Regions from separate parts of the Ructibacterium sp. SJQ-7 genome, predicted to be linked through region 2. Evidence: predicted binding sites of a transcription regulator. Region 2 holds the regulator's gene; the other holds the start of a gene.
What was found. Region 2 encodes Rex, which represses fermentation and respiration genes when NADH is low (regulators of the CRP and FNR family bind a similar motif). Its sites were predicted from a motif close to ATTGTTAANNNNTTAACAAT; they were not measured.
Positions count from the first base shown of each region.

Region 1 (15,423 bases), 290 kb from region 2:
CAAGTATGCATTCGAGAAACAGACGTGCCGGAATACTGTTGGGTCAAGGCAAGAGTTTAAAGGAAACTTTGGAAAGCGTTCATATGGTTGTTGAGGGTGTAAACACCGCAACGGCGGCATATGAAATGGCACACAAATATAATGTTGAAATGCCTATTGTTGAAGAAGCTTATAATATTTTGTACAATGGCAGAAATGCAAGAGAAGCGGTATTATTGCTTATGACACGGGAGAAAAGAGAAGAAAAATGAATGTCATCGTAGTAGGCGGCGGTAAGGTCGGCAGAAAGCTTGTAGAGGATTTTAATTATGAGGGCGACGACGTAGTTCTTATTGATATTAAAAGTGAAATCTGCGACCGAATTCAAGATGATTATGATGTAAGGTGCGTATGCGGGAGCGGTACTGACCTTGAAACTTTGCGCGAGGCGGAGGCTAACAAGGCGGACATATTTATTGCCGTTACGGAAAATGACGAATTTAACGCACTTTGCACCGTTATGGCTAAAAAACTCGGTGCGGACAGATGTGTTGCAAGAGTGAGAAACAGAGAATATTTTAAACAGCTTGATTTTATGCGTAACGCTCTCGGAATAAATCTTATAGTAAATCCCGAATATGCAACTGCTTGCGAAATATCGAGAATACTTCGTTTCCCTGCCGCAATTAAAACAGAAACTTTCGCAAAAGGCAGAATTGAACTTATTGAATTTAACATCAGTTCGGATAATGCACTTTGCGGAAAAGCTATTTTTGAGATATACAAAAAGTTTAAGATAAAACTTCTTATATGTGCGGTGCAACGCGGTAATGAGGTGTATATTCCGAACGGTGATTTTGTTATCGAAAGCGGAGATAAACTTCACATAACCGCATCTCACAGAGATGTTGCGAAATTTATGCGTGAGATAGGTGTTATAAACACAAAGGTTAAAACCGCAATTATAATCGGCGGCGGAAGAATATCGTTTTATCTTGCGAAACAGCTTCTTGAAAGCGGCATAAGGGTTAAAATTATAGAACACAATATGAACAGATGTAAGGAATTGACCGAGCATTTGCCGAAAGCGGATATTGTGTGTGCCGACGGAACAGATAAGCACGTTCTTGCGCAAGAGGGCATTGACAGAGTTGATTCGCTTGTTGCACTGACGGGTATTGACGAAGAAAATATGATTATATCAATGTATTCGCAGTCAAGATTTGTCGATAAGATAGTAACAAAGGTAAACCGTCTTTCGTTTGCGGAGCTTATGGAAAACACAGGCGTGTACAGTATTGTTACGCCTAAAAACATAACCGCAAATATTATAATCGGTTACACAAGAGCGATGAAATCGGCAAAGGATACGGAAATGAGAAGTCTTTACCGAATAGTAAACAATAAAGCTGAAGCTATGGAATTCAGAGTTACAAGAGAATCCGAGCTTACTTCAAAGTCACTTTCACAGATTAAGATGAAACATAATGCTTTGATTGCGGCAATTCTCAGAAATAACAAGATTATGCTGCCGGACGGTGAAAGTAAACTTGAAGTCGGTGATACGGTTGTGATTATGACAACGCATCATATTGCCACACTCGGCGATATACTTGCATAGCGGTTACGAAAGGAAAAGATATGAATTATAGGATGATAGCATATTCCGTAGGACGAATACTTGTAGCCGTTGCGGCAACAATGCTTGCACCTTTGGGATTGTCTTTGCTTTACGGTGAGTCAATAGCTTTGGCGTATGTAATACCGATAGTAATATCCGTATTAATCGGACTTTGTGTATCTGCAAAAGCACCGAAAAATAAAAGCCTTTACGGACGTGACGGAATGTTTATCGTTGCGATAGGCTGGATTGTAATATCAATAATCGGTTGTCTGCCGTTTTATATCAGCGGTCAGATACCGAGTTTTGTGGACAGTTTTTTTGAAACGGTGTCAGGTTTTACAACAACCGGTTCATCTATACTTACAAATGTCGAGGCACTTGACAAGAGCTTGCTTTTTTGGCGAAGCTTTACTCATTGGCTCGGCGGTATGGGTGTACTCGCGTTTGCAATGGCGATTTTTTCGTCAAAGGATACAAGAACAACTCATATGATGAGAGCGGAAATGCCGGGACCTGTTGTAGGCAAACTTGCAAGCAGATGGCAGTTTTCGCTTAGAATACTTTACGGAATATATATAGCGCTTACGGTCATTGAATTTGTGCTTTTGCTGTTTGGCGGTATGCCTGTATTTGACAGCTTGCTCCATACGTTCGGCACAGCCGGTACAGGCGGTTTCGGAATAAAGAATAGTTCCGTTGCGTATTATAACAGTGCATATATCGATTATGTTATCGGTATATTTATGATGTTGTTCGGATTGAATTTTAACGTGTATTTCTTGATAATTGCAAGAAAATTCTCGCAGATAAAGAATAATGACGAAGTTAAGTGGTATATAGGAATGATGATAGGTGCAACGGTAATTATTGCACTTAATATTATGCCTATGTATCACGGATTTGGCAGAGCGTTCAGATATTCATTCTTCCAAGTGTCGTCAATTATGACAACGACGGGATATTCAACTGCCGACTTTGTGCGTTGGCCTATGCTTTCACAGATTATACTTGTATTATTGATGGTAGTCGGCGCGTGTGCAGGCTCAACAAGCGGCGGTATGAAAGTTACAAGATTTATTATACTTATGAAAACAGCCACTCACTCAATAAAAAAAGCGGTAAGTCCGCGAAGTATATTTTCGGTTAAGGTTGACGGCAAAACGGTTGAAAAGAATATTGTAAACGGTGTGTTGGGATATTTCGTTGTATATATGTTGTTTGCGGCTGTGTCAATTCTTCTTATCAGCTTTGATAATAAGGACTTTACAACAACGGTTACTGCCGTAATTGCGACTATGAACAACATTGGTCCGGGATTGGGATTGGTAGGTCCGACAGGCAGTTTTGCCGATTTCTCGGCATTGTCAAAAATAGCGATGTCAATAGGTATGCTTGTAGGCAGACTTGAATTTTATCCGATACTTATATTGTTTTCGCCGTATGCGTGGAAACGAACTTAAAGAGTCTGACGACAGCTCCGAAAATTACATCGGAAGATGTGATTTTTGAGTATTTTTTGGAGGAAGCAAATAAATATGAATATTATCAGAAAAAATTTATTTCACAAAAGAATAAATACGGCAAGGTGTATTTCGTTTGGATTTGCGTTGATTATCCTTGTCGGAGCATTACTTTTAATGTTGCCGATTTCGTCAAAAGAAAGAGTTGTGACACCGTTTTTGTCGGCACTGTTTACAACAACGTCCGCAACTTGCGTAACAGGACTTACGCTTATAAATGTCGGTGCATATTTCAGCTTGTTCGGACAAGCGGTGATACTGTTTTTAATTCAGCTCGGCGGTTTGGGATTTATGACGATACTTTGTATTGTGTTTATAGTTTCAAACCGACAAATCGGACTTAGAAACAGAATGCTTATAGCTCAGACAATGGGTACGGAAAGCCTTGAGGGAATAGTCAAACTTGCAAAGCACGTTTTGTATATAACGGGAATTATAGAATTGTCGGGCGCGATAGTGCTTTCAATACGCTTTGTACCGAAATACGGATTTTTTAAAGGAATGTGGTTTAGTATATTTCATTCCGTATCGGCATTTTGCAATGCGGGATTTGATATAATCGGTGACGGAAAAAGTATGCTTTCATACAGACACGATCCGCTTGTGCTTTGTACGCTTGCGATACTTGTTGCCATAGGCGGATTGGGTTTTATTGTGTGGGAGGATATTATCGCAAAAAAATCGTGGAAACGACTTAACGTGTATTCAAAAGTAATAATTTTGGCACAGATATTTTTTATTGTCGTGGGTACATTTGTGTATTTCATTCTTGAATACGGCAACATAAATACAATCGGTGCTGAAAGTGTCGGTCAGAAAATATTGGCGTCATTCTTTCAGTCGGTCACAACAAGAACGGCCGGATTTGACGCACTTATACAGAATAATTTAACCGACTTGTCAAAGGCTTGGGGAACGGTGCTTATGATGATAGGCGGCGCTTCAGGCTCGACTGCGGGCGGCGTAAAGCTCGGAACGGCTGTACTTGTAATAATGACTTTGATTTCCGTATTGCGTGGCAAATCTGATGTTGTTATTCACGGCAGAAGAGTTGCACACACGACTATTCTTCACGCAATGGCATTGCTTGTCTTGTGGCTTATGCTTGTTGTGGGCGGTTCGGTGCTTATAAGTTATATTGATAATCAAGATTTGATAAATTCGATATACGAAGCTGCGTCGGCATACAGTACGGTCGGTCTTTCGGTCGGTGTATCGGGGAGCGCGTCCACATTTACAAAGATTTTGCTTATAGTGTATATGTTCTTCGGCAGAGTGGGCATTATGACGATAAGCGTTGTGTTTATGACTCGCATCAGAAAAACTAATGATATAAGGTATCCGGAATGTAGTTTCATTGTCGGATAGCAGAAAGGCTAGGGATTTGTTATGAAAACTTTTACAGTAATAGGATTGGGCAGGTTCGGAACATCTGTTGCAATGCAACTTTTTAATATGGGTTATGAAGTGCTTGCGATAGACAAAAATATGGATAAAATAAACGCTATTGCAAATTTGGTAACAAGAGCGGCTTGTACCGACGCAAAAGACGAAAGCTTGTTAAAACAACTTGGAGTGAAAAACTCGGATTGTGCAATCGTGTGTATCGGCGGTGACGATATAACGGACAGCGTACTTACAACTCTTGCACTAAAAGATATGGGAGTTAAGCAGGTTGTCTGTAAAGCAAAGGATAATATGCACAAAACCGTACTGAAAAAAGTCGGTGCGGATAATGTTATAATTCCCGAACAGGAGGCAGGCATTAAAGCCGCAATAGAACTTGTTTCGGACAGATTGTTTGATATAATTGAATTGTCGGACGAATACAGTATTGTGGACGCTGTTGTACCGAACACATGGATAGGCAAGAGCATTATGGAATTGTCTGTTCGTAAAAAATATAACGTAAATATTGTTGCGATAAAGAGTAATAACGGCGGTAAGGTGAATATTTCACCTGAACCCGAATACAAATTTAAAGATACCGATATTGTCGTGCTTGTAGGAGATATCGAGTCGATAAACAGATTGGAAAGTATATAAAAGAATGTATATAAAAAGTATTGCTGAAAATGCAATACTTTTTTATTTGTTTTAAACAAGAAAGTAATGAATTATATATGAAAAACTTACAAAGAATAAAAATATCAAAAAAACTATTGACAAAAGTTTAACAATTTCGTATAATAGTGTTGTAAAGATTGATAAATAAATAACGATAAAAATTTATCAATCTAAATAAACAAAGTTAATAATAAAAATTCGGAAGATTTCATACTATGTCAAAACAGAGTCTTCTGTATAAACATCTTATCAGCCTACAATAAGATGTAAAGAAAACTAACAACCCGTAGGCAGAAAGGCTATGGAATTATTATGGCAGAGATTAACGTAAATGAAATGATTGACGGCTACGTTGCAAAAGCACAAAAAGCTTTGAACGAATTTATGGCACTTAATCAAGAACAGATTGACGCAATCGTAAAGGCAATGACTCTTGCAGGTCTTGACAAGCATATGGAGCTTGCAAAGATGGCTGTTGAGGAAACAGGCAGAGGCGTGTATGAGGACAAAATAACAAAGAATATGTTTGCAACAGAATATGTTTATCATTCAATCAAGAATGAAAAAACAGTCGGTGTTATTGCTGAAAACGACCTTGAAGATTACGAAATTATAGCAGAGCCTGTAGGCGTTGTATGTGGTGTTACACCTGTTACAAACCCTACATCAACAACAATGTTTAAGGCTTTGATTTCCGTTAAGTCAAGAAACCCTATTATTTTCGGTTTCCACCCGGGCGCTCAAAAATGCAGTGCGGCGGCTGCCAAGATAGTTCTTGATGCGGCAGTTGCGGCAGGTGCACCTGAAAACTGTATACAGTGGATTGAATACCCATCAATCGAGGCAACAAACGCACTGATGAATCATCCGGGTGTTGCAACAGTTCTTGCGACAGGCGGCAGCGGAATGGTTAAGGCGGCATACTCAACAGGTAAGCCTGCACTTGGCGTCGGTCCGGGTAACGTACCTTGCTACATTCATAAGAGTGCTGACCTTGAACAAGCGGTTAACGACCTTATCCTTTCAAAAACATTCGACAACGGTATGATTTGTGCGTCTGAACAAGCCGCAATCGTAGATAAGGCAATCGCACCGAAATTTGAAAGACTTATGAAGAAATACGGCTGCTACTTTGCAAAGCCTGACGAAATTAAAAAGCTTAGCGATTACTGCATCGACAGTGAAAAGGGTGCTGTAAACCCTGTAATTGTAGGTAAGCCTGCAACATGGATTGCGGAGCAAGCGGGAGTGAAAGTTCCTGAGGGTACGAAAATTCTTCTTGCAAAACTTGACGGCGTAGGCCCTGAATATCCGCTTTCAAGAGAAAAGTTGAGTCCGGTACTTGCATACTTTATCGTTGATTCAACAGAAGAAGGAATCGACAGAGCAGAAGAAATGGTTATGTTCCACGGTATGGGACACTCGGCTGTTATTCACGCAAATGATGAAGATGTAATTCAAAAGTATGCTGCAACAATGAAAGCAAGCCGTCTTATCGTAAATTCACCGTCATCACACGGTGCAATCGGTGACATTTATAATACAAATATGCCGTCACTTACACTTGGTTGCGGTAGCTACGGCGGTAACAGTGTCAGCGGTAACGTTACAACGGTGAACCTTATAAATCAGAAGAGAGTGGCTAAGAGGAGAGTAAATATGCAGTGGTTTAAAGTTCCGGATAAGATTTATTTTGAGCATAATTCAATTCAGTACCTTGAAAAAATGCCGAATATCACTCGTGCATTTATCGTAACAGACCCGGGTATGGTTTCTCTTGGTTATGTAGATAAGATTTTGTATTACCTAAGAAAGAGAACGGAGCACGTTCATTGTGAAATTTTCTCAGATGTAGAGCCTGACCCGTCAATCGAAACAGTAAAACGCGGTGCACAGATGATGGACGAATTTAAGCCTGACGTAATTATCGCACTTGGCGGAGGCAGTGCAATGGACGCCGCAAAGGGTATGTGGCTGTTCTATGAACACCCTGATGTAGACTTTAATTCACTGAGACTTCGTTTCCTTGATATAAGAAAACGTGCGTTTAAGTTCCCTAAGATGGGTAATAAGGCACAACTTGTAGCTATTCCGACAACTTCCGGTACAGGTAGTGAAGTAACAAGTTTTGCGGTTATTTCGGATAAGAAGAATAATATGAAGTATCCTCTTGCAGACTACGAACTAACACCGAATATTGCGATTATCGACCCGCAGTTTGTAATGTCACTTCCGAAATCAGCAACTGCCGACACAGGTCTTGACGTGCTTACACACGCACTTGAGGCGTATGTATCTGTAATGGCGTCGGATTACACAGACGGTCTTGCAATGAAAGCTATTCAGCTTGTATTCAAGTATCTTCCGAGAGCATACAAGAACGGTGCTGAGGACGCAGAGGCAAGAGAAAAGATGCACAATGCAAGTTGTATGGCAGGTATGGCATTTACAAACGCATTCTTGGGACTAAATCACTCAATCGCTCATAAAATCGGCGGTGAGTATCACGTCCCTCACGGCAGAGCAAATGCAGTATTGTTGCCGCACGTAATTAAGTATAATGCGTCGACACCTTCAAAGTTTGTGTCATTCCCTAAGTATAAGAAGTTCATTGCAGATGAAAAGTATGCTGAAATCGCAGCATTCTTGGGACTTCCTGCAAAAACAACAGAAGAGGGTGTACAGAGCCTTATAAATGCGGTTATAGACCTTATGAAAGAAGTTAATGAGCCGTTGTCATTCTCTGAATGCGGAATTGATGAAGAAACTTATATGAGAAATGTTCCTGACATTGCAAACAAGGCTTTTGAGGATCAGTGTACAACTGCAAATCCGAAGTTGCCGCTTGTTAAGGAAATTGAACAGATTATGAGAGACGCTTATAAAGGTGTAAACTAATTGTTGAAATTTATCGGAAATAGGTATATAATTGATTGCGGAATATAAAGTTCTGTATTCCATAATCAATCAACGGGGGTTACCGAAAGGTAGCCCCTTTTCCTTTTTACTCAAAATAACGTAATGTCAGAATTTGTTGTGAAACGAAAAAATAATGAAAATGTCATATAAAAGCACTCATTTTATGTTATAATATAAATAATTAATTTAATCGGCATATAATAAATTAGGAAGGAGCGATTTTAAAATGGAAGAAGTATTTGATAAAATAAAGGAACACGCAAACAAAGCTAAGGACAGCGCGGTGCAGGTGACAAAAACAGTCATTGAGAAAACAAACAACATAGTAAACCAAACAAAATTAAAGTTTTCAATAAGCGAAACGAAAAGCAAAATTAAGGACATCTATACCGAAATCGGTAAGTCTGTATATGAAAATTATAAATCAACAGGCGAAGTGATTGACGATATGGAAGAAAAGTTCGCTAAAATCGACGCTATGACTGAGGAAGTTAACGAGCTTAAAGAACAGCTTTATCAGCTTAAAGAAAACGTAAAGTGTCCGAAATGCGGTGCGTATAATCATTCTGATGATGTGTACTGCTCAAAGTGCGGTGAAAGAATTTACAACGTAAATTCAGACGATACAGACAGTTATGACGATGATGAAGTTGTTATAATAAACGCTAAAAAACCTGAAACAGAAGAGGATTAATTATATGTCCGGTAGATTTGATAAGTTTTTTGATTATGCCTATGAAAAGGGCAGAGATATAGCTAAGAAATTTCACGGAAATAAGGGTGACAAGATGGATAAAAAGGGAATGAACATAGAATCATATGACGGTCAGGACGCTTTTTACACAGGCACTGACGAGGAATATGAAGAATTTTTGAAAAATGTCGATGTAAAAACAGATAATGATGCCGACGCAGAGCCTGTTGAAAACACTCAAAGAATTAATTTGAACGAAACGATTAATATTCAAAGTGTTATTGATAAATTCAAGAAAAAAGCCGGTGACATTGAAAACGGCGCAAGAAAGTTTAAAGACACGGTTGTAAGCAAGGTTGATGAATTTAAAGCTAAAAAAGAAGCCGAAAATACAACTGAGGCTGAAAACGAAAAAGAAGAAAAAAAGAAAGATAATTCTTTTGAAAAGGTTGTAAAAACGGCAGAGGATATTAAGGAAGATATTAAAAATGCCGTTGACGAAAGCGGTATAAAGGAAAAAGTTAAGAATACCGTTAAAAATTCGGTTGAAAAGATTGACAATAAGCTTGATAACATTCGCGAAAGCGTTGTTTCTGTATCTGAAATGTCAGACAGATTTGATGATGTTGAAAGCAAAATTCAAAATGTGTCAGAGGATATTGACGGCTTGAAATCGAAGATTAAAGATATTTCGGAAAAGTTGAATATTATTGATGTTCAAGATAACGAAAGAATGAAAGAACATAAGGATAATTATTCCGAGATCAAAAATTCGGTTGATGAAATAGCGAAAAGTGTTTCGGAAGTTAAACAAGCATTTAATTCGATTTCAAAACTTAATGACAGTGTGTTCGATTTGAAGAATACACAACTTAATACAAAAAATACAATTTCAGAACTTGAATCGAGTTTTGTAAAACTTAAAAAGAAATGCGTTCTCGGTGTAACAGTGCTTAGCATTTTAAGTGCGATTGTGATTGTGCTTGAAGTTGTATTAATGCTTTCATAAAATTGAATTATACATGAAAAGATCATAAGTAAATTATGGTCTTTTTGTAAACAATTTTTTAAATCTATTGACATAAACGTCAATAAGGAATATACTAATATGTGTTGTATGTGTTAAACATATAACGAATATAACGACTTATCTGCCCGCTGATAAGCGTTAGAATATAATAATTGTGGGCAGAAAGGCTATGGAATATAATTATGAATTTTGGCAGATTTGGAAAAATAGCAAGTGTATCATTGATTGGTGCAATGCTGCTTGCAGGTTGTTCGGGAAACGGTCAAACTGTTATGAAAATAGGCGATACTAATATTACGGAAGGTGCGGTTAATTTCTTCGCAAATTACGGAATGGGTACAGAGGACGTAGACACCGCAGTTGATAATCTAAAGCAAGAATATCTTCTAAAAGAAGTTGCAAAGGCAATGGATATAACTCTAACCGACGATGAGGCTAAACAAGTTAAAAGCACTATTTCAAATTTTAAGGCTCAACAGGGCGGTAAAAAAGCCGGCGATAAGTTGCTTAAAAAGTACGGTGTTGATGATGATATAATGGAAACAATTATTTCGGCATCAACATATTCAAAGCAGATAATGGATCAGCTTGACGTTGCAGAACCGACAGATGATGAAGTTAAGCAATATTTCGTAGATAATTATTTAAGAGCAAAGCATATTCTTATTTCAACAAAGGATATGACGACAGGTGCAGATCTTGATGAAGACAAGCTTGCAGAGGCTGAAAAGAAAGCAAACGAAATTCTTGAAAGAGCAAAGAACGGTGAAGATTTCGATGCACTTATAAAGGAATACAATGAAGACCCGGGTATGGAATCAAATCAAGACGGATACTTCTTTACAGACGGTGAAATGGTTTCTGAATTTGAAGATGCGACAAAGTCAATCGAGCCGGGCGAAATTACAATGTGTAAATCAGACTACGGTTATCACATCATAAAAAGATTACCGATAGACGAATCGGATTCAAAGTTCAGTGAGTATTTGGAAAACAATAAATCAGCAGTTCAGTCGGCAGTCACTTCAAAGAAACAAGAAGAGGCTCTTGAAAAGAAAGCTGAAGAATTGGGTATCAAGGTAGAGGTAAACCAAGATAAGATTGATAAAATGGTTATTCAGCCAAAGGATACGCCGGAACCTACAACAGAGGCTAAATAAAATGACAAATCAAGCAAGTCTGTTATAAAAACAGACTTGCTTTTTTAATCTTTTTTCGTACAAAAGTCTTGACTAATGTCAAAAAGTATGGTATAATTTCATATGTTGTTGACAAGTATGCCGATGTGGCGGAACTGGCAGACGCCCGGGACTTAAAATCCCGTGGGAAGAAATTCCCGTACCGGTTCGACCCCGGTCATCGGCACCAAATGACTTAGAACTTTGTTCTAAGTCATTTTTTGTTGAAAAAATATAATATTAATTAGTGAAATAATATTGTAATACAAAACAAAATATGATAAAATAAAACTGATGGGCGGTATTTCGGAAGAAAATTGCACCTGACATTTAGTGCGTTGCGGTGATATTATCGGAGGTGATAATATAAACGCAATAGGATTTATCGGAGCGGGAAAATGCGGTATGAGTCTGGCTTACTATTTCAGAAGCAAGGGCGTAAATGTAATCGGTTTCTCGTCACGAAGTAACAATACAGAAGATTTTGAGCTTTACAGCCGTGAAAAGCTTATAAATAATAGTGACATAATTTTTATAACTACAAATGATGATAATATCCAAACGATTTGGAACAAAATCAAAGATATGAATTTAAAAGAGAAAATTATATGTCATTGCAGCGGCTCTGTGTCAAGTGAAATTTTTAAAGGTGCAGACAGTGAAAATGTTTGCAGTGTTCATCCGATGCTGGCATTTAACAGCAAGCATACGTCATTAAATGCAATATCAAACGCTTTTTTTACAGTCGAAGGCGGCGGAAAAGCAGTTGATACTGTTTCAGAAATTCTTTCATTATGCGGTAACAGATTTAAGATTATTACATCGGAAAATAAAGCCAAATACCATGCGGCGGCGTGTTTTGCGTCAAATTTTGTCGTATCGGTTTGCTATAAGGCAACGGAGCTTTTACAGGAGTGCGGTTTTTCAAAGTCAGAAAGTGAGAGTGCACTGTCAACACTGATGAAGTGCAATATGGACAATATACTTAAAGTCGGTTGTGAAAAAGCAATCACAGGACCTGCGGCAAGAGGGGACATGGCGACTATTGAAAAACATATTGAAGTGCTTGATGAAAGAACAAGAGAGTTATACAAAGAACTGACAAATGTTATATTTGATATGAAAAACGGAGGAATAGAATGAAAAACACAACAGTAACCTTTAAAAATAAGAAAACTGACGGTGAAAAAATTACAATGCTTACGGCTTATGATTACACAACAGCAAAACTTGAGGACGAGGCAGGCGTTGATTCAATACTTGTAGGCGATTCGCTTGGTATGGTTATTATGGGATATGACAGTACATTGTCTGTGACAATGGAAGATATGATACATCACAGTAAAATCGTTGCAAGAGGTGCAAAAAATGCACTTGTCGTAACAGATATGCCATTTATGTCGTATCAAACATCTGTGTATGACGCAGTTGTGAACGCAGGCAGACTCATAAAAGAAGGTCATGCCGATGCGGTTAAACTTGAGGGCGGAGTTAAATTTGAGGAACATATAAGAAAAATCGTAGACGCGTCTATTCCTGTTGTCGGTCATATCGGAATGACGCCTCAATCGGTCAACGCGTTCGGCGGCTTTAAGGTTCAAGGCAAAAATATAGATGACGCAAAACGAATTATAGATGACGCAAAAGCGGTTGAAAGAGCCGGCGCATTTGCGGTTGTTTTGGAATGTGTACCGACACCTCTTGCAACATATATAACTGAAATTCTTTCAATTCCTACAATAGGAATCGGTGCGGGCAACGGCTGTGACGGTCAGGTGCTTGTATATCAGGATATGCTTGGAATGTATTCCGATTTTACACCGAAGTTTGTAAAGAAATATGGTGAATTGGGCGAGAGTATGAAAAAATGCTTTAAGGAATATTGCAGCGAAGTGAAAAACGGTACATTCCCAAAAGAGGAAAATTCGTTTAAAATGAGCGAAGAAGTTATGAAACAAATAACGGAGGAAAAATAAAATGCAGATAGTAAAAACAATAGATGAAGTAAGGAAAACAGTTAAAGCATGGAAAAAAGAAGGACTTACGGTTGGTCTTGTTCCTACAATGGGTTATCTTCACGAAGGACATAAAAGCCTTATAGAGCGTGCGGTAAAGGAAAATGACAGAGTTGTTGTAAGTGATTTTGTAAATCCTACACAGTTCGGTCCTAACGAAGATTTTGAAAGCTATCCGAGAGATATTAATGCGGATACGAAACTTTGCGAAAGTGCGGGTGCGTCAATTATATTTAATCCTGAAGCTGATGAAATGTATGACAATGCACTTACATTTGTTGATATGAACAAGATTACAAAGGTACTTTGCGGTAAAACAAGACCTATTCATTTTTCCGGTGTGTGTACTGTTGTAAGTAAGCTGTTCAATATCGTTCAGCCTGACAGAGCGTATTTCGGTCAAAAGGATGCGCAACAGTTGTGCGTAATAAAGAAGATGGTTAAGGACTTGAACTTTGATATTGAAATAGTCGGTTGTCCTATAATTCGTGAAAATGACGGTTTGGCAAAGAGTTCAAGAAACACATATCTAAACACAGACGAACGCAAGGCGGCACTATGCCTTTCACGTTCTCTTGAAATCGGCAAGAAGATGATTGCAGACGGCGAAACAGACGTAAAGACAATTATTTCGGCAATCAAAGCGGAGATTGGAAAAGAACCTCTTGCAAAGATTGACTATGTGGAAATGGTTGACTTCAATCAGCTTGAAACACTTGAAAAAGTACAAAAGCCGCTCCTTTGTGCAATGGCGGTATATATTGGAAAAACACGTTTAATAGATAATTTTATAATGGAGTAAGGAGAAAATAAGCAATGGAATTAACAATGCTTAAAGGTAAAATACATCGTGCAACCGTTACACAGGCAGAACTTGATTATGTCGGAAGTATAACGATTGATACGGCACTTTTGAAAGCGTCCGGTATACTTGAATATGAAAAGGTGCAGATAGTTGACGTAAACAACGGTCAGCGCTTTGAAACGTATACAATAGCCGGAGAAGAAAATTCGGGTGTTATATGCCTTAACGGTGCGGCGGCAAGATGTGTTCAAAAGGGTGATAAAGTTATTATTATGGCATACTGCAATATGACGGCGGACGAGGCAAAAGAACACAGACCGACAGTTGTATTTGTTGACGACAACAATAAGGTGTCGCAAATCACGCAGTATGAAAAACACGGAGAAATAAAGTAATCTTTGCATATTGGAGGGATATATATGAATTTGCATACATTTATAAAGAAGTCAAAGGATTATATTTCCTGTTTCGTAAAATACGGTGCGGCGGTAATTGTCGCACCTTTTGCGAAAAATAAAGAAAAGTATAAGGATTTATGGCTTATAGCGGAGCGTGGAATTGACGCAAGGGATAATGCGTATTATTTGTTCAAGTACATTACCGCAAATCATCCCGAAATCAATATTGCTTACGCAATAACGAAAGATTCCGCTGACAGAGAACGTGTGGAAAAACTCGGCAGAATTATAAATCATAACAGTTTTGAACATTACATTTCGCTTGTGCTGTCAAAAGTAAAAAGCAGTACACATATTATGGGTTACACACCGTATATAGATTTTTTTGTTAAGGCTGATAAAAAGGGGATTATAAAGGGCAAAAAGATATTTTTACAGCACGGTATCATCAAGGATAACCTCACATATTTGTATAACAATAATGTGAATTTGGATTTGTTTGTGTGTTCGGCAAAGCCTGAATACGAGTATGTCAAGAGCTTGTACGGATATAAGGATAACGTTGTGCAAATGCTCGGTTTGTGCCGTTATGACGCACTGTATAAAAATGAACAGCCGACCAAAAAAGTTTTGCTTATGCCGACTTGGCGATACAATCTTCAAGGGGCTGACAAAAAAGAATTTGTAAAAAGTGAATATTACAAGGTGTATTCAAATTTTCTTGCAAGTGAAAAATTGAAAAACGTTCTTGAAAAATACAATTATGAATTGCTTTTCTATCCTCATATTGAGTTTCAGAGATTTATTGATACGTTTAAAGGCGGCGAGCAAGTTAAGATTGTTACGTTCAATGACAGTACGGTGCAAAATTTACTTATTAAATCGGACGTTCTTATAACCGATTTTTCAAGCGTGTTTTTTGATTACGGATATATGGAAAAACCTATGATTTTCTATCAGTTTGACAAAGAGTCATTCAGACAACAGCATTACGAAGAAGGTTATTTTGACTATGAACGTGACGGTTTCGGTGAAATTTTGTATGATGAAAATGACGTTATAGACGAACTTGACAGAATACTTGAAAACGGTTGCGTGCTTGATGATAAGTACAGAAAAAGAATTTATAAATTCTTTACGCTTAGAGATGAAAATAATTCACAGCGTAATTTTGAGGCTATAAAAGAAATTTGC
Region 1 is NZ_CP195193.1:567,671-583,093, reverse strand. Features, by position in the region: gene ACSAMO_RS02695 (NAD(P)H-dependent glycerol-3-phosphate dehydrogenase) at 1-251, shown strand, start outside; gene trkA (Trk system potassium transporter TrkA) at 248-1,600, shown strand; gene ACSAMO_RS02685 (TrkH family potassium uptake protein) at 1,621-3,063, shown strand; gene ACSAMO_RS02680 (TrkH family potassium uptake protein) at 3,139-4,491, shown strand; gene ACSAMO_RS02675 (potassium channel family protein) at 4,513-5,169, shown strand; gene adhE (bifunctional acetaldehyde-CoA/alcohol dehydrogenase) at 5,503-8,088, shown strand; gene ACSAMO_RS02665 (zinc ribbon domain-containing protein) at 8,336-8,803, shown strand; gene ACSAMO_RS02660 (hypothetical protein) at 8,808-9,812, shown strand; gene ACSAMO_RS02655 (foldase protein PrsA) at 10,016-10,993, shown strand; tRNA gene ACSAMO_RS02650 (tRNA-Leu) at 11,113-11,201, shown strand; gene ACSAMO_RS02645 (Rossmann-like and DUF2520 domain-containing protein) at 11,345-12,154, shown strand; gene panB (3-methyl-2-oxobutanoate hydroxymethyltransferase) at 12,151-12,987, shown strand; gene panC (pantoate--beta-alanine ligase) at 12,989-13,828, shown strand; gene panD (aspartate 1-decarboxylase) at 13,843-14,226, shown strand; gene ACSAMO_RS02625 (CDP-glycerol glycerophosphotransferase family protein) at 14,251-15,423, shown strand, end outside.
Region 1: adhE (bifunctional acetaldehyde-CoA/alcohol dehydrogenase) is a predicted target of Rex. The motif match lies at 5,285-5,304, and genes of this name have one in related genera.

Region 2 (15,423 bases):
TATAGTGATCCCAGTGACCTGAAATTTTATACAAGTCGCTCTTTGCCATTAGAGGTGTCTTTGTAAGCTGCCAGCCACGTTTTTGTTCTTCATCTTCAACCCATCTTTGAAGTAATTGAATTACTCTTGCACCCTTTGGAAGCATAATAGGAAGACCTTGACCGATATAATCAACTGTTGTAAACAATTCAAGTTCACGTCCAAGCTTATTATGGTCACGTTTTTTTGCCTCTTCAAGCTGTTCAAGATGTGCCTCAAGGTCGGCTTTATTTAGGAAAGCAGTACCGTAAATACGTTGTAACATCTTGTTTTTCTCATTACCTCTCCAATATGCGCCTGTTGCACTTAAAAGTTTGTATGCTTTAACCTTGCTTGTGTAATTTACGTGAGGTCCTGCACATAGGTCAACAAAATCGCCTTGCTTATAGAAAGAAATTGTAGCATCTTCGGGTAAATCGTTAATCAATTCAACTTTGTATGGCTCATCTTTCATTAATTCAAGAGCCTCTGCTCTCGGCAATTCAAATCTTTCGATTTTAAGGTTTTCTTTAGCGATTTTTTTCATTTCTTTTTCAAGAGCTTCTAAATCCTCAGGGGTGAAAGTATGCTCTGTATCAAAATCATAGTAAAAACCGTCATCAATAGCCGGACCGATAGCAAGTTTTGTATCCGGATAAAGTCTTTTTACAGCCTGTGCAAGTATATGCGAGGCTGAATGTCTTAGTGTTTGTAGTTCATTCATTTCCATTTTTATTAGTCCTTTCTTTTTATAAACTAAAAACACCCCTAAAGTACGGATAATATCCATACCTTAGGGGTGCATAAATATACACGGTTCCACCCTAATTACAGCATATAAGCTGTCACTTAGTTCGTCCTTGTTTCGTAAGGAATACGGCAAAACTTACTTAATATAAATTGTTCAGTCCGCAGCTCCGAAGTGGTATTCACATCAAACCCATCAAAGAACGCTTACAGCCCATGACGTTCTCTCTCTTGTGATTTTTGCTTAATGCTACTGTCTTCATCTACGCTTTAAAGTTATTCTAACACTCTTTTTTTATTTTGTCAAGGTTTTATTCGAGCATTTTCTTTAAATATTTTCCGGTATAAGATTTTTCAACCTTTGCAACCTGCTCAGGCGTACCTGACGCAATTACGGTACCACCGTTATCGCCCCCCTCAGGTCCCATATCAATAATATAGTCTGCGGTTTTTATAACGTCAAGGTTGTGTTCGATTACAACAACGGTATTACCGCCTTCAACAAGTTTATCAAGCACTTCCGTAAGTTTGTGAACGTCAGCAGTATGAAGTCCTGTTGTAGGCTCGTCAAGAATATAAATCGTCTTTCCTGTACTTCTCTTTGAAAGCTCCGTTGCAAGTTTAACACGTTGTGCTTCACCGCCTGACAAAGTTGTTGAACTTTGACCAAGTTTGATATATCCAAGACCGACTTCCTGTAAAGTTTCAAGTTTTCGCTTTATCTTCGGAATGTTTTCAAAAAATTCAACACCCTCATCAACCGTCATTTCAAGCACTTCATAAATATTTTTACCTTTATATTTAACTTCAAGAGTTTCTCTGTTATATCTCTTGCCCTTACATACCTCACACGGAACGAATATATCCGCCAAAAAGTGCATTTCTATCTTTTTTATACCGTCACCGCTACAAGCTTCACAACGTCCGCCTTTTACGTTAAAGCTAAAACGTCCTGATTTATAACCACGCACTTTTGCCTCATTTGTAGATGCAAAGACTTCACGAATATCACCGAAAACGTTTGTATATGTTGCCGGATTTGAACGTGGTGTTCTTCCAATCGGCGACTGGTTTATATCAATGATTTTGTCAAGCTGTTCTATGCCCTTTATCTCTTTATGTGCGCCGGCATGAGTTCTTGCGCGATTTAAAACGTGAGCAAGTTTTTTGTAAAGTATTTCATTTACCAATGACGACTTACCCGAACCCGAAACACCTGTGACGCAAGTCATAACACCTGTCGGTATTTTTACGTTGATGTTTTTAAGATTATTTTCTTTTGCACCACGTACTTCAATCCAACCTGTCGGTTTTCTGCGTTCCTTAGGAACTTCGATTTTAAGTTCACCGCTAAGATATTTACCTGTAATCGAACGAGGTGATTTAATCAAATCTTCAACGGTACCCTCTCCTACGAGTTCACCGCCGTTTACACCCGCTCCCGGACCGATGTCGACAATATAATCTGCGGCATACATTGTATCGGTGTCGTGTTCAACAACAATTACAGTATTACCCAAATCACGAAGATGCTTAAGTGTTTCGATAAGTCTGTCATTGTCACGCTGATGAAGTCCGATACTCGGCTCGTCAAGAATATACAGCACTCCCATAAGTCCCGAACCTATTTGAGTTGCAAGACGTATTCTCTGTGCCTCACCGCCCGACAAAGTTCCTGCCGAACGTGACAATGAAAGATAATCAAGACCTACGTCAAGCAAGAATTTAAGTCTTGCCTTGATTTCTTTCAAAATCTGTTCGCCAATCATTTTTTCACGGTCGGTAAGTTCCAATGAATTTACAAAATCCATTTCTTTTTGGATAGACATAGTTGTAAATTCATATATATTAACTCCGTTAATTGTAACCGCAAGTACTTCATCATTAAGTCTTGCGCCGTGACATTTCGGACAGGTTACGTCATTGACGTAACGTTCAATGTCGTTCTTTACATAATCGTATGTGTTGGCATTATAACGTCTTTCAAGGTTTGTTATAACGCCTTCAAACGGTGCACTGTATTTACCGCTGCCGTAACTGCGTTCATAATTCATAGGAATGTTTGTATCGCCTGTTCCGTAAAGAATAATGTCTTGTATATCTTTAGGCAAATCTTTATACGGTGTATTTACGTCGAATCCGTAGTAATCTGCAAGGGCAGTAAAATACATATAAGCCATCGAATCTTTTTTGTTTGCAGTTGCCCAGCCTGTTGCTGAAATAGCACCGTTTATTATACTTAAATTTTCGTCTGCTATAACAAGGTTGGGGTCGATTTTAGACAACGCCCCCAAACCGTCACAATTATCACACGCACCGTATGGATTATTGAAAGAAAACAATCTCGGAGTAAGCTCCTGTAAGCTGATACCGCAATCGTCACACGCAAAATTCTGACTGAAAGACATAATCTCTCCGCCGATAACCTCGACAAGCACAACATCACCTGTCAATGCAATGGCTGTTTCAAGTGAATCGGTAAGTCGCTGAACAATATTTTCACGAATAATCAATCTGTCTATGATAATTTCTATGTTGTGCTTTTGCGTTTTCTTTAACTCTATCGGCTCGCTTAAATCATATTGTTCACCGTCGGCCTTTACACGCACATATCCGCTTTTTCTTGCATTTTCAAATACTTTTTTATGCTCACCTTTTTTACCGCGTATGACAGGCGCAAGGATTTGAATTTTTGTACCTTCGCCCAATGACATAACTTTGTCAACAATTTGGTCTATACTCTGTCTTTGAACCTCTTTACCGCATTTAGGGCAATGCGGTATACCGATTCGGGCATACAAAAGTCTTAAATAATCGTATATTTCGGTAACTGTACCGACTGTTGAACGTGGATTTTTTGATGTTGTTTTTTGGTCGATACTGATTGCAGGCGACAAACCGTCAATATAATCTACATCAGGCTTTTCCATTTGACCGAGAAACATTCTTGCATATGACGACAGTGACTCTACATATCTTCTTTGTCCCTCTGCATAAATTGTATCAAACGCCAAAGATGATTTACCGGAGCCAGAAAGTCCCGTAAGTACGACAAGCTTTTCTCGCGGTATTTTTACATCGATATTTTTAAGATTATGCTCTCTTGCACCTTTAATTATAATATCCTTTTCCATTGATTTACCTCTGTTTTACTGTAAATAGCACGTTCCGCATTCTTTATATCTCTGCTGAACGTCCTTTCTTTCATCCATAGCAATTTTAAAATCTTCCATCATTGATTGAGCAAATATTTTTTCGATCAGCGGATGTTCGGAATAAATTAAAGTCGCTTGATTTATCACTTCAATTCTTTCCGATTCGCCGAATTCACGAATGTCGATTATCTCAACATTTTTGCTTGTAACCTCTTTTATTTGCTGTTCTACATTATATATTTCCTGCATTTTTATATTTCTATCACAAAAACATATAAAATCAAGTAGATTATCGTTTTCAATCATATATATAACAGGAGTGAGAATGTTTTTTGAAATTATCTTAACAAGCTTATTTTTAAGCTCATAATCCATTTTATTCACTCATTTCTTTTTCTAATTTTCGTATTCTGTCACGCAAAGCCGCGGCTTCTTCAAATTCAAGATTTTCAGCCGCTTTAATCATCTTAGCCTGAAGCTCGGCAATGGTCTTTTCGTAATTTATGATATTTTCTTCTGCGGTTTCGGTATCGTCCTCAATAGGCTTTAATGATTCTATAATATCTCTGATGTCTTTCTTAATTGTCTTTGGTATTATGCCGTGTTCTTCATTAAACTTCTGCTGAATACCTCGACGTCTGTCTGTTTCGTCAATCGCCTTTTTCATTGATTTTGTAACCGTATCGGCATACATAATAACTTGTCCCTCACTGTTACGCGCGGCACGACCGATAGTCTGAATAAGTGACATTTCACTTCTTAAGAAACCTTCTTTATCCGCATCAAGTATCGCAACAAGTGCAACTTCGGGTATGTCAAGTCCTTCTCTTAAAAGGTTAATTCCGACAAGTACATCAAATTCACCCATACGCAAATCTTTGATAATTTCTGCACGTTCGATTGTCGATATATCGGAGTGCATATAACGAACTTTAATACCTACACCGGTAAGATAATCGGTCAAATCCTCCGCCATACGTTTTGTAAGCGTTGTCACAAGCGTTCTAAAGCCTTGTTCGGTACGCTTATTAATTTCACCGATAAGGTCATCAATTTGATTTTCGGTAGGTTTAATTGTTATTTTAGGGTCAAGAAGTCCTGTCGGTCTGATAACCTGTTCCGCAACAACCGTTGAATGTTCTTTTTCATAATCTGACGGTGTCGCACTTGTGAATATTACCTGATTTAATCTATCTTCAAATTCTTCAAATTTCAAAGGTCTGTTATCAGCCGCACTCGGTAAACGGAAACCGTATTTAATAAGCGTTTCTTTTCTGGCTCTGTCACCGTTATACATCGCACGCACCTGCGGTATTGTAACGTGTGACTCGTCTATAATCATAAGATAATCATCAGGAAAATAGTCAAGCAACGTATACGGTGCACTTCCCGGAGCACGACCGCTTATATGTCTTGAATAGTTTTCTATACCTTGACAAAATCCTATTTCCTGCATCATTTCTATATCGTACATTGTACGCTGTTCGATTCTTTGTGCTTCGATAAGTAAATCACGTTCTTTGAAATACTTAACCTGTTCACGCATTTCAGCCTCAATTCCGGCAAGTGCCGCAATCATTTTTTCGTTGGTTGTAACATAGTGAGAGGCCGGAGATATAACTGCGTGTTGCCTTACACCTACAATTTCACCTGTAACTACGTTTACTTCGCAAATACGTTCTATTTCGTCGCCGAAAAACTCGACACGAATAGCGTTTTCACCGTTATTGGACGGAAATATTTCCACCACGTCACCTCTGACGCGAAACTTGTTTCTGACAAAGTTAATATCATTTCTTTCATATTGCATTGAAACAAGTTTTTTTAGAAGCTCATCTCTGTCTTTTACCATTCCTACACGCAAAGAAAGCATAAGATTTTTATAATCTTCAGGATCGCCCAAACCGTATATGCAAGATACACTTGCTACGATTATAACGTCCTTTCTTTCAAGCAAAGCAAATGTGGCACTGTGACGTAGTTTATCTATTTCATCATTGGTCAGTGAATTTTTCTCGATAAACGTATCGGTTTGCGGAATATATGCCTCTGGTTGATAATAATCGTAATACGACACGAAAAATTCAACACAGTTATTTGGAAAAAATTCTTTAAATTCACTGCAAAGCTGTGCGGCAAGGGTTTTATTATGAGCAAGTACAATGGTAGGTTTGTTCACTTGTGCAATGACATTTGCCATAGTGAAAGTTTTTCCCGAACCTGTTACACCGAGCAAAGTTTGGCATTTCTCGCCTTTTTTTATTCCGTCAACAAGTGTTTGAATTGCCTGCGGCTGATCTCCTTGTGGTTTAAATTCAGAAACGAGTTCAAATTTATCCATACAGCTTCCCCTTCTTAATGGTTATTTCCTTAGATTTTTAACAAGTATATTTATTCTTCTTGCATTTATCGACGTATATTGTTCAACATTATTTCTGACTGCAAGCTGAATATTTTTACATACAGAAAAAATATCACAGCCATATTGTAAAATGACTGTCATATCTATATGTACACCGTGTCCTGTTTTTCTTAGGTTTATATTTTGCACCTTAATTAGCCCGTCGATCTTTTGTGCCTCATGTATTGCTATTGAATTTATAACATTATCTGAGATAATATAGTCACCCATATAACTGAATGTGGGTCTGACGATTGATTTATCAGCCTCGGCGGTTGTTATTTCCGAATCAAGATTTTTTTGAAATCTTCTTAACGGATGCAAGAAATATCCTGAAAATTCCTTCTTTATTTCAAATGTCGGAACAGGAATAACGTGTTTCCCTTCAACTGTACGCATTCTAAGTGCCATATTCATTTCTTCGGGTGTTGCAACATCCTCTATTCTTATAATTTGTTCAACCTCATGAACACCGATATTTTTAGCAATTTTATTTACCATTCCGTCAGATGTACCCAAAATCATAAGGCACTTAATCTTATTCCTTTTCAGAACTTTTTTTATTTCATTTACCTGCGACGGATTCATAAAAAGTGCGTGTTTAACAGACGCAATTTTTGTCGGTTCTTTTTTGGCAGATGTGCCGGCTATAACTTTTCCGTGAGAAATAAGCAAGCCGTCATCAATTATAGCGTCAGCTCCATATTGCTGCGAAACCATAACACTTCTGTAACTCTTTCCTGTTCCACTCGGACCTACAAATGCGATAACTCTCATAATTATAACACCTTAATTCTGATTTTGCTTGATTTTGTATGACAATGTCATAAGCGGATCTGAAAGGTGAACGTTTTCCACCGCTACGTCCTTATCGAATTTAAGTTCGGTATACGAAAAGTTCATAAGACCTTTAACTCCGCAATTAACCAATTTTTCAGCCGTTTTCATTACTGCCGCTTTCGGTACGGTAAGAATTCCGATGTCAACTCTATGCGAATTCAAAAATTCCTCAAGCTTATCTATTGACATAACTTCTATACCGTTGATTTTTGTACCAATTATATTAATGTCATTATCAAAAATGCCTACCAGTTTAAAGCCTCTTTTTTCAAACGTATCGTGACTTGCCAATGCTCTGCCGAGATTACCGGCTCCGACTATAACAGTAGTATCTCCGTCATTAAGTCCTAATATGTCACCGATTTCGTTATAAAGATGTTCGACATTATAGCCGTATCCCTGCTGACCGAAACCGCCGAAATAGTTAAAATCCTGTCTGATTTGTGATGCAGTCACGTTCATTTTTACGCTAAGTGCATTTGAGGAAATACGCTTTATATCCTGCTTTAAAAGTTCGCCCAAATATCTGTAATAGCGTGGCAGACGTTTAACTACGACCGTAGGAACTTTCTTTTCATTTTCACTCATGTCCTCTAAACCCCTTGTTAATTATATAACATTTATTATATCACACTCATTTCGTTTTGTATAGTCTTTTTAAATGTATTTTTTTGTATTTTGACATTTTACACATATAAAAAAATGTCACAACAAGCCGATACTGACTTATTGTGACATTAGTTACTTAAATTAAATCATTAAGTTTTATCCATTTTTCAAGAGAATCTTTCCACTGTGCAACGTGCGGTATACTGTCTGCCAAGCCCAAGCCGTGAGAACCGATTGGGTATATGTGCATTTCATACGAAACTTGCACTTTGCTTAGTGCGTCGGCGTACATCAAAGAATTTTCTACCGGTACTGCCTGGTCTGATGATGTATGCCATATAAATGTAGGCGGTGTATTAGGTGTGACGTGTTTATAAAGCGACATAAGCTCTTTATCAGAATGTAATGCTCTTTCACCTATCAAGTTTTTTCTTGAACCGTCATGTCTGTATTCGAACATATCTATTACAGGGTAACACAAAATTGTCGCATCAGGCTTACAGCTTTCTTTATCTATTTCATCTGTATCTTCATACATTTTCTTATCATAATGAACAGAAACAGAGGCCGCCAAATGTCCACCGGCACTTGAACCCATAACTGCAATTTTATCCTTATCAATGCCGTATTTGTCGGCGTAATATCTGACATATTTAACAGCACGCATTGCGTCACTTATTTCTGCCGGATGTTTGTACGGTGCAACTCTGTATTCAACCACAAATGCAGTAAGACCGATTGACTGCAACCACTTAGCATATGCAGTACCTTCGTGGTCGGCTCTTATTACATAGCCACCACCCGGAAAAATAATAACAGCACCTTTTGAATTTGCAGGATATGCCGTTATAGTCGGTTTTCTTACCGCTGTTTCATCAGCCTCTATAAATTCTTCGTTCCAATAAGGAATCACGTCATTCCATAAATTCTCCATAATTAATCTCCTTGCTTTTCCGGATTTTCAACATAAGTATTGAATAAATCCATAAATTCATTAAGCTTACTTTTCTTGATTGTAAATTCTGTTTTACCGTTGCGGATTAAAGCACAGTACAAATCATCAATACTCTTAAATTCGATTTCTGTATCAGAACTGCTCTTGATACCTTTATATTTTATTTTCATAACGGTATCGCCGAGTGTTTCGTCTTTATATACTCCGTCAACCGCCAAACCGACAATGCTCTTGTATATTGCTTGTGTTATCTTTGTATCAACCTTTTGACCGTCAAGCACAAAAGTCATATCCGAATCGTTATGAGTTATGTCAATCGTATGTTCTGCTCCGTTATACTCTACCGTTACACTCTTAACTTCCGAAATATCAACAAGCGCCTGCAATTTACTTACAATGTTGTATGACGAGTCATTCGCAAAAGATATAATGTCCGATGAAACTTTAAATACCTGTTCCTTATATTTTACATAAGTCATATCACCGTCTGTGCGACCTATTGTAAGTGTTTCGGTATATTCTTCGCCGTATTTGCCTGTTGAATTGTCGTAAGGCTTAACAGTTATCATTAAAACAGGCGACTTTTCACTGAAACCGCCGTCAGCATTTTCAATCGGTGTAGTAAGTGAAATTTCCTCTATCGGAGCAAGTATTTTGTTATCGATATAATCATCATTGGCACCGCTCTGATAAGGCTGTACCATTTCCCATACATTATTTGTGTTGTTATTTATATTGCTTAATATTCTGATTTCAATAGTTTCATCACTGCGGACAATTTTAATGTCATTAATATTGTCAATATTAATGCTGAAACGATTGAATTCTTTATAATAGCTGATAGGCTTTTTTAAAGTATCAACTTTAAAATCATACATTGTATAGACAGTATTATCGCCGTCTTTCATCACAAAATATTCTCCGAGTGTCGGACTTAAATCACCGATAATCATTTTATCAATCTGACCGTTTTTCTTTTCAACTGTAACAGTGACTTGCGGATTGTCAAGTCCGTATTGTGATAAATCAGCCGGATTTTCTTCAATCTTGTTTTTTGATGACAATGTTGAAATTGTACCGACAAGCGCACTGGCTTTTGAAGAATCTATTTCAGACGCATCCATATCATTTACGGACCATTCCGAATCGCCTATACTTTTTACTGTAATTGTACCGTTTTCACTCTCTGACTTTACAGATAAAATATCGGTTGTATCAGCTGAATAGATACTGTATAAATCATCGGTTGTATCAACATTATTATCTTTTGACGTGTCAATATTACTTATAACAATCGTTCCGACAATAAGCACTATAATCACTGACGCGGCTATAATTATGCTTTTCGTTGTTTTACTCATAGATTTCTCCTTTTTATCCAAATTACAAGTCCGATTATTAATACGGTAATCGGTATTATAATTACAACAAATGCAAAAATAATTTTTTGACCTAAATCAGATAATGTAATAACATTATTTACAAGTGTTTTTTCATCTACGGTAAAGCTTTCTTCGTTACCTATCATAAAGTTGGTCAAATTCATAAAATAATCATAGTTTGCAAGTCCGTAATTATTTGTAAGTGTTGTTTCGTCTATGGTTAAAAGCATAGTATTTCCCGATACATAAACCGATGAGGCGTGTTTTGCATCTACCGAAAGTTCGCTGACCGGATATTCGCCGTCCTGCTCGCCGCCGACTTTTGAAACATTTTCATAATTTGAAGTCGTGTATGCTTTTTCTGAACTTGTCAAAACAGGTGTAACAGATATATCGCCATTTGATTCAAATTCTTGAGTTATCAATCTTGAATATGGGAAATATGCCAAAGTTCTTTGATTGTCTATTATACTGTCGGTAAATTCATATGATTTTACGTTCGGCACGACAAGACTCATCGAACTTCCGCTCAACGAAACGGATTTTGATGTGTCTGTTTCAATTACAAGGTTATCGCTTACACCTATGCCCCATGATGATTTTAGATAGTCATACAAGTTAGTAAGATTTTTTGAATCGACATCAAGATAAACTTGTATATTACCGCCTTTTTGCAAATAAGAATCAAGTTTTGTGATTTCTTCTTTTGAAAAATCGGCCGTCGGTTTTGCAACAATCAACATATTTGCGTCTGACGGTATATCATCGGTCAATGTATTAACTTCTCCGACTTCAAAGTTTTCTGATTCAAGTTTAGTTTTTGCACCGTCAACAGCTATCTCATTATGTCCTTTTATTAGGTATGCCTTTTGTTGTGTTTCGCTTGATACATACTTTAATGCCGAAGTTATTTTATTTTCAACATTAAGTGATGTATACTGTCCTGTTTGTGCATTTACTCCGTACAATTCAGTCATAGTATATGTTTTAAACTTATCTCCGCCGTCAACAATGACAGAATTTGATTGCAGACTTTTGCCGTCAGTAACGTATTTCTTGCCAAAAGTCGGGTTAGATGTCATATTAATATTTGTAACATTGATATTTTTATTTGCGGTGGCATATTTATCAAGCACCGTACGAATATTTCCGTCTTGTTCCGATTCACCGGCAAGAATATATATATCAACAGGAGTATCATAATTTTTAAGATACTCTTTTGTTTTATCTGAAAGTTCGTACATTTTATTTGACGTAAGGTCGATTTTTAAAGGTAATTTGTTGTTAAGCACGCTGACAAATACGTTTACAACAATAACCAAAACAACCGCTATTGCAATAGCAACGGAAGATACAAATTTATATTTTTTTACGTTATTCATTACATATCCTCCTATCTCATTCTGCGTCTTTCAAATACCATAACGGTAAAGAATAAGAACAGACCGGTGATGCTTAAATAATAAATTATCGGTTCAAAGTTAAGGATTCCGAGAGTAAAATCCGAAAATCTTTGTACAGGCGATAACCACAAAAGAATTTTTACAATTATTTCGTTTGAAACGTTTGACGCAACCGAGCCTAAAAGCAATGTAAAAATCAATACACCGTAAGTGGCAACTGCAGCGACAATCTGACTTTCCGTAATAGATGACATAAACGCACCGATAGCAAGTATTGCCGAACATAGCAGTATAAAGCCGACATAACAGCTTATTGTTTCCGCAATCGGCAAATTACCCGTAAACGCTAATATAACAGGATAAATAAGTGTTATAAGCACACCTACCATAAATATTCCAAATGCCGCAAGATACTTACCGAAAACTATTTCTTTTGTAGATATAGGTGCGGTCAGTAATAATTGGTCTGTCTTTTGCTTTCTGTCCTCTGAGAACAATCTCATTGTCAATAACGGCAACAAGAACAACGCCCAGTTATTGACGATTGAAAAGAAATTAGTCATTCTTGCAGTCATAAATCTGATATTTACAACATAGAACATTACTCCTGTTAAAAGAAGAAAAATAGTTAAAAATACATAACCGAGCATTGATGTAAAATACGAATTGAATTCTCTGTTAAATATCGCTTTCATTTGTATTTTCCTCCTTTTCTGACGTATTGTCAGTAAGTTTTAAGAATATATCCTCCAAAGACGGCTCGATTTCTTTTTGCATTAATATCGGTATTTCATTTTCCGCGAATGCAAAGAACATTTTTTTCTTTTCTTCTGCCGCCATTGCGTTATCAAATTCAAAATCATACGAATCATTTTCAGATGAAACACAGGTTACATTTGATATGCCGTCAAATGAATTTAGGATATTTTCGGCTTTTTTCCTATCGCCTGATATTCTGAACAACATTTTTTTATTATCACCAAGCTTATCCGAAAGATTTTTCGGTGTATCTTCTGCAACAAATTTGCCTTTATTTATAATAATTACTCTGTCACAGACTGCACTTATTTCGCTTAATATATGCGAACTTAAAATTACAGTCTTTTCTTTTCCGAGTTCCTTAATAACATTTCTTATTTCGATAATCTGCTTAGGATCAAGACCAACTGTCGGTTCGTCAAGTATAAGAATTTCGGGATCTCCGATTAAAGCACCTGCAAGTCCCACTCTTTGACGATAGCCTTTTGACAAATTGGCAATTTTTCTGTTTTTAACATTATCAATCTTCACCATATCAATAACTTGCTGTATATGACTCTTTTCATCCTCGGTCTTGATTTTCTTCAATTTATATACAAATTCAAGATAATCCCACACTACCATATCAAGATAAAGGGGTGGTATTTCAGGCAAGTATCCTATTTTCTTTTTCACTTCAATAGGATTTTCTAAAATATCATAGCCGTCAATATTAACAGAGCCGTCTGTATATGAAATATATCCGGTGATAATATTCATAGTTGTTGATTTTCCCGCACCATTAGGACCTAAAAATCCAAGAACTTCACCTTTTTTTACATTAAAACTAATATGGTCGAGTGCATATTTATCACCGTATTTTTTTGTTAAGTTTGAAATAGTAATCACTTAAAACTCTCCGTTTCACAGATTAATTTGCAGACTGCCGAGAAATCAGTTCGTATTTTGAAAAAACAAACTCGTCAGCGTACATTTGTACGGCAGAGTTTATTTTTTCAAAAAGTGCATAGGCAAGCCTATCAATATAGGCTTGCCTGCTATTTTTTTGATAAATTAAATCATACAAATTTGAATAACACTTCTGCACGTTCCGGACAATTTGCCAACAGTCTTAGAAGCTGAAAATTCGGCTCCTATTTTAAGGTTATTATACAATAACGTTATTAAATTATTATGAACACATTATTAATTTTCTTTCTTTTCAGGTATTATGCTTATTGAAAGTTCCTGTAATTGTTCTTCGTCAACAACATTAGGAGCTCCCGACATAAGTTCTGACGCATTTTGTACCTTAGGGAATGCTGTTACATCTCTAAGACTGTCATTACCTGTCATAATCATTGCAAGTCTGTCAAGACCGATACCCATACCGCCGTGAGGTGCGGCACCGTATTTATATGCCTCTACAAGGAAACCAAATTTAGCCTCGATTTCTTCATCAGAAAGTCCAAGTGCCTGGAACATTTTTTGTTGAAGTTCGTAATCTGTAATTCTGATTGAACCACTTGAAAGTTCTGTACCGTTAAGGACAAGGTCATATGCCTTAGCCGTAACTTTACCCGGATCAGTATCAAGATATTGAATACACTCGTCCATAGGCATTGTAAACGGATGGTGCATAGCAAGCCACGAATCTGTATCTTCGTCATATTCAAAGAATGGGAATTCAGTAATCCAAAGGAAGTTAAATCCTTCAGGAATTATATCAAGCTGCTTTGCAACCTTTAATCTAAGTGCGCCAAGTACAGGAAGTGTTACTTTATTCTTATCTGCAACGATAAGTACAACGTCACCCTTTTGAGCGCCTACTTTATTTAATATTGCGTCAAGTTCGCCTTCACCCAAGAATTTTGCAAATGCACAAGTCGGTTCATCATCAACCCAACGAACAAAAGCAAGCCCTTTTGCACCTATTCCCTTTACGTATTCCGTAAGTTTGTCGATTTCTTTTCTTGTAAGCGTCTTTGCCGCGTCTTTTGCAACGATTGCTCTTACCGAGCCGCCGTTTTCGATAGCCGAAGTAAACACGCCGAAACCGCAATTCTTAACAAGTTCTGAAATATCGCATATTTCCATACCGAAACGAGTATCAGGCTTATCTGAACCGTAACGTTCCATAGCGTCTTTATAAGTAAGTCTTGGAAGTGGTAATTCTACGTCAACATCAAGAACTTCCTTAAACAATCTTTGTATAAAGCCTTCGTTCATTTCAAGAATATCCTCAACATCAACGAATGACATTTCAAGGTCAATTTGCGTAAATTCAGGCTGTCTGTCTGCTCTTAAATCTTCATCTCTGAAACATCTTGCAAGCTGAATGTATCTGTCAAATCCTGCAATCATCAAAAGTTGCTTGTACATTTGAGGTGACTGCGGAAGTGCGTAAAACTTTCCGTGATGTACTCTTGACGGAACAAGGTAATCTCTTGCACCCTCAGGAGTTGACTTAATCATCATCGGTGTTTCGATTTCTATAAAGCCGTTTTCATAATAATAATCTCTTGCAACTTTTGCAATCTTACTTCTCATAATCAAGTTATCCTGTAAAACCTTTCTTCTAAGGTCAAGATAACGATATTTCAATCTTAATTCTTCGTTTACGTTAGTATCGTCAACAATTTCAAAAGGAGGTGTCTGAGCCTTTGCCAACACTCTCAAATCTTTTACGTCAATTTCAATATTACCTGTTTTAATTGCTGTATTCTTGCTTTCTCTTTCACGAACAACACCTTTTGCCATAAGTACATATTCGCTGTGGCAATCAGACGCTTTTTCAAATATTTCTCTGTCTGTCGAATCATCAAAAGCAAGCTGAACTATACCTGTTCTGTCCCTTAAATCTATAAAAATAAGATTTCCCAAATCTCTTACTTTTTGTACATAACCGCCTACTACAACTTCATTGCCGATTCCTTCAACATCTCCGCAATAGTGAGTACGTTTTAAACCTTGCATTGTATCCATGTCTATTCCTCCATATAAATTTACATACTTATTATATTTTACCCTTATATCAGCTTTGTGTCAAGTCAAAATGCCGATTTTTGACTTATTTCTATACAATTACTTTATTTTTTTATGACAATACTTGATTAAATCCGTATTTAGTTTTATAATATGACAATGTGAACATTAAATTAGGAGGAATATAATG
Region 2 is NZ_CP195193.1:273,636-289,058, reverse strand. Features, by position in the region: gene thrS (threonine--tRNA ligase) at 1-748, opposite strand, end outside; T-box leader at 811-1,040, opposite strand; gene uvrA (excinuclease ABC subunit UvrA) at 1,077-3,899, opposite strand; gene ACSAMO_RS01340 (hypothetical protein) at 3,915-4,295, opposite strand; gene uvrB (excinuclease ABC subunit UvrB) at 4,297-6,261, opposite strand; gene ACSAMO_RS01330 (Asp23/Gls24 family envelope stress response protein) at 6,283-7,098, opposite strand; gene ACSAMO_RS01325 (redox-sensing transcriptional repressor Rex) at 7,111-7,749, opposite strand; gene ACSAMO_RS01320 (alpha/beta hydrolase) at 7,907-8,704, opposite strand; gene ACSAMO_RS01315 (DUF4340 domain-containing protein) at 8,707-10,086, opposite strand; gene ACSAMO_RS01310 (GldG family protein) at 10,083-11,489, opposite strand; gene ACSAMO_RS01305 (ABC-2 transporter permease) at 11,501-12,205, opposite strand; gene ACSAMO_RS01300 (ABC transporter ATP-binding protein) at 12,189-13,157, opposite strand; gene aspS (aspartate--tRNA ligase) at 13,455-15,224, opposite strand; gene ACSAMO_RS01290 (putative polysaccharide biosynthesis protein) at 15,421-15,423, shown strand, end outside.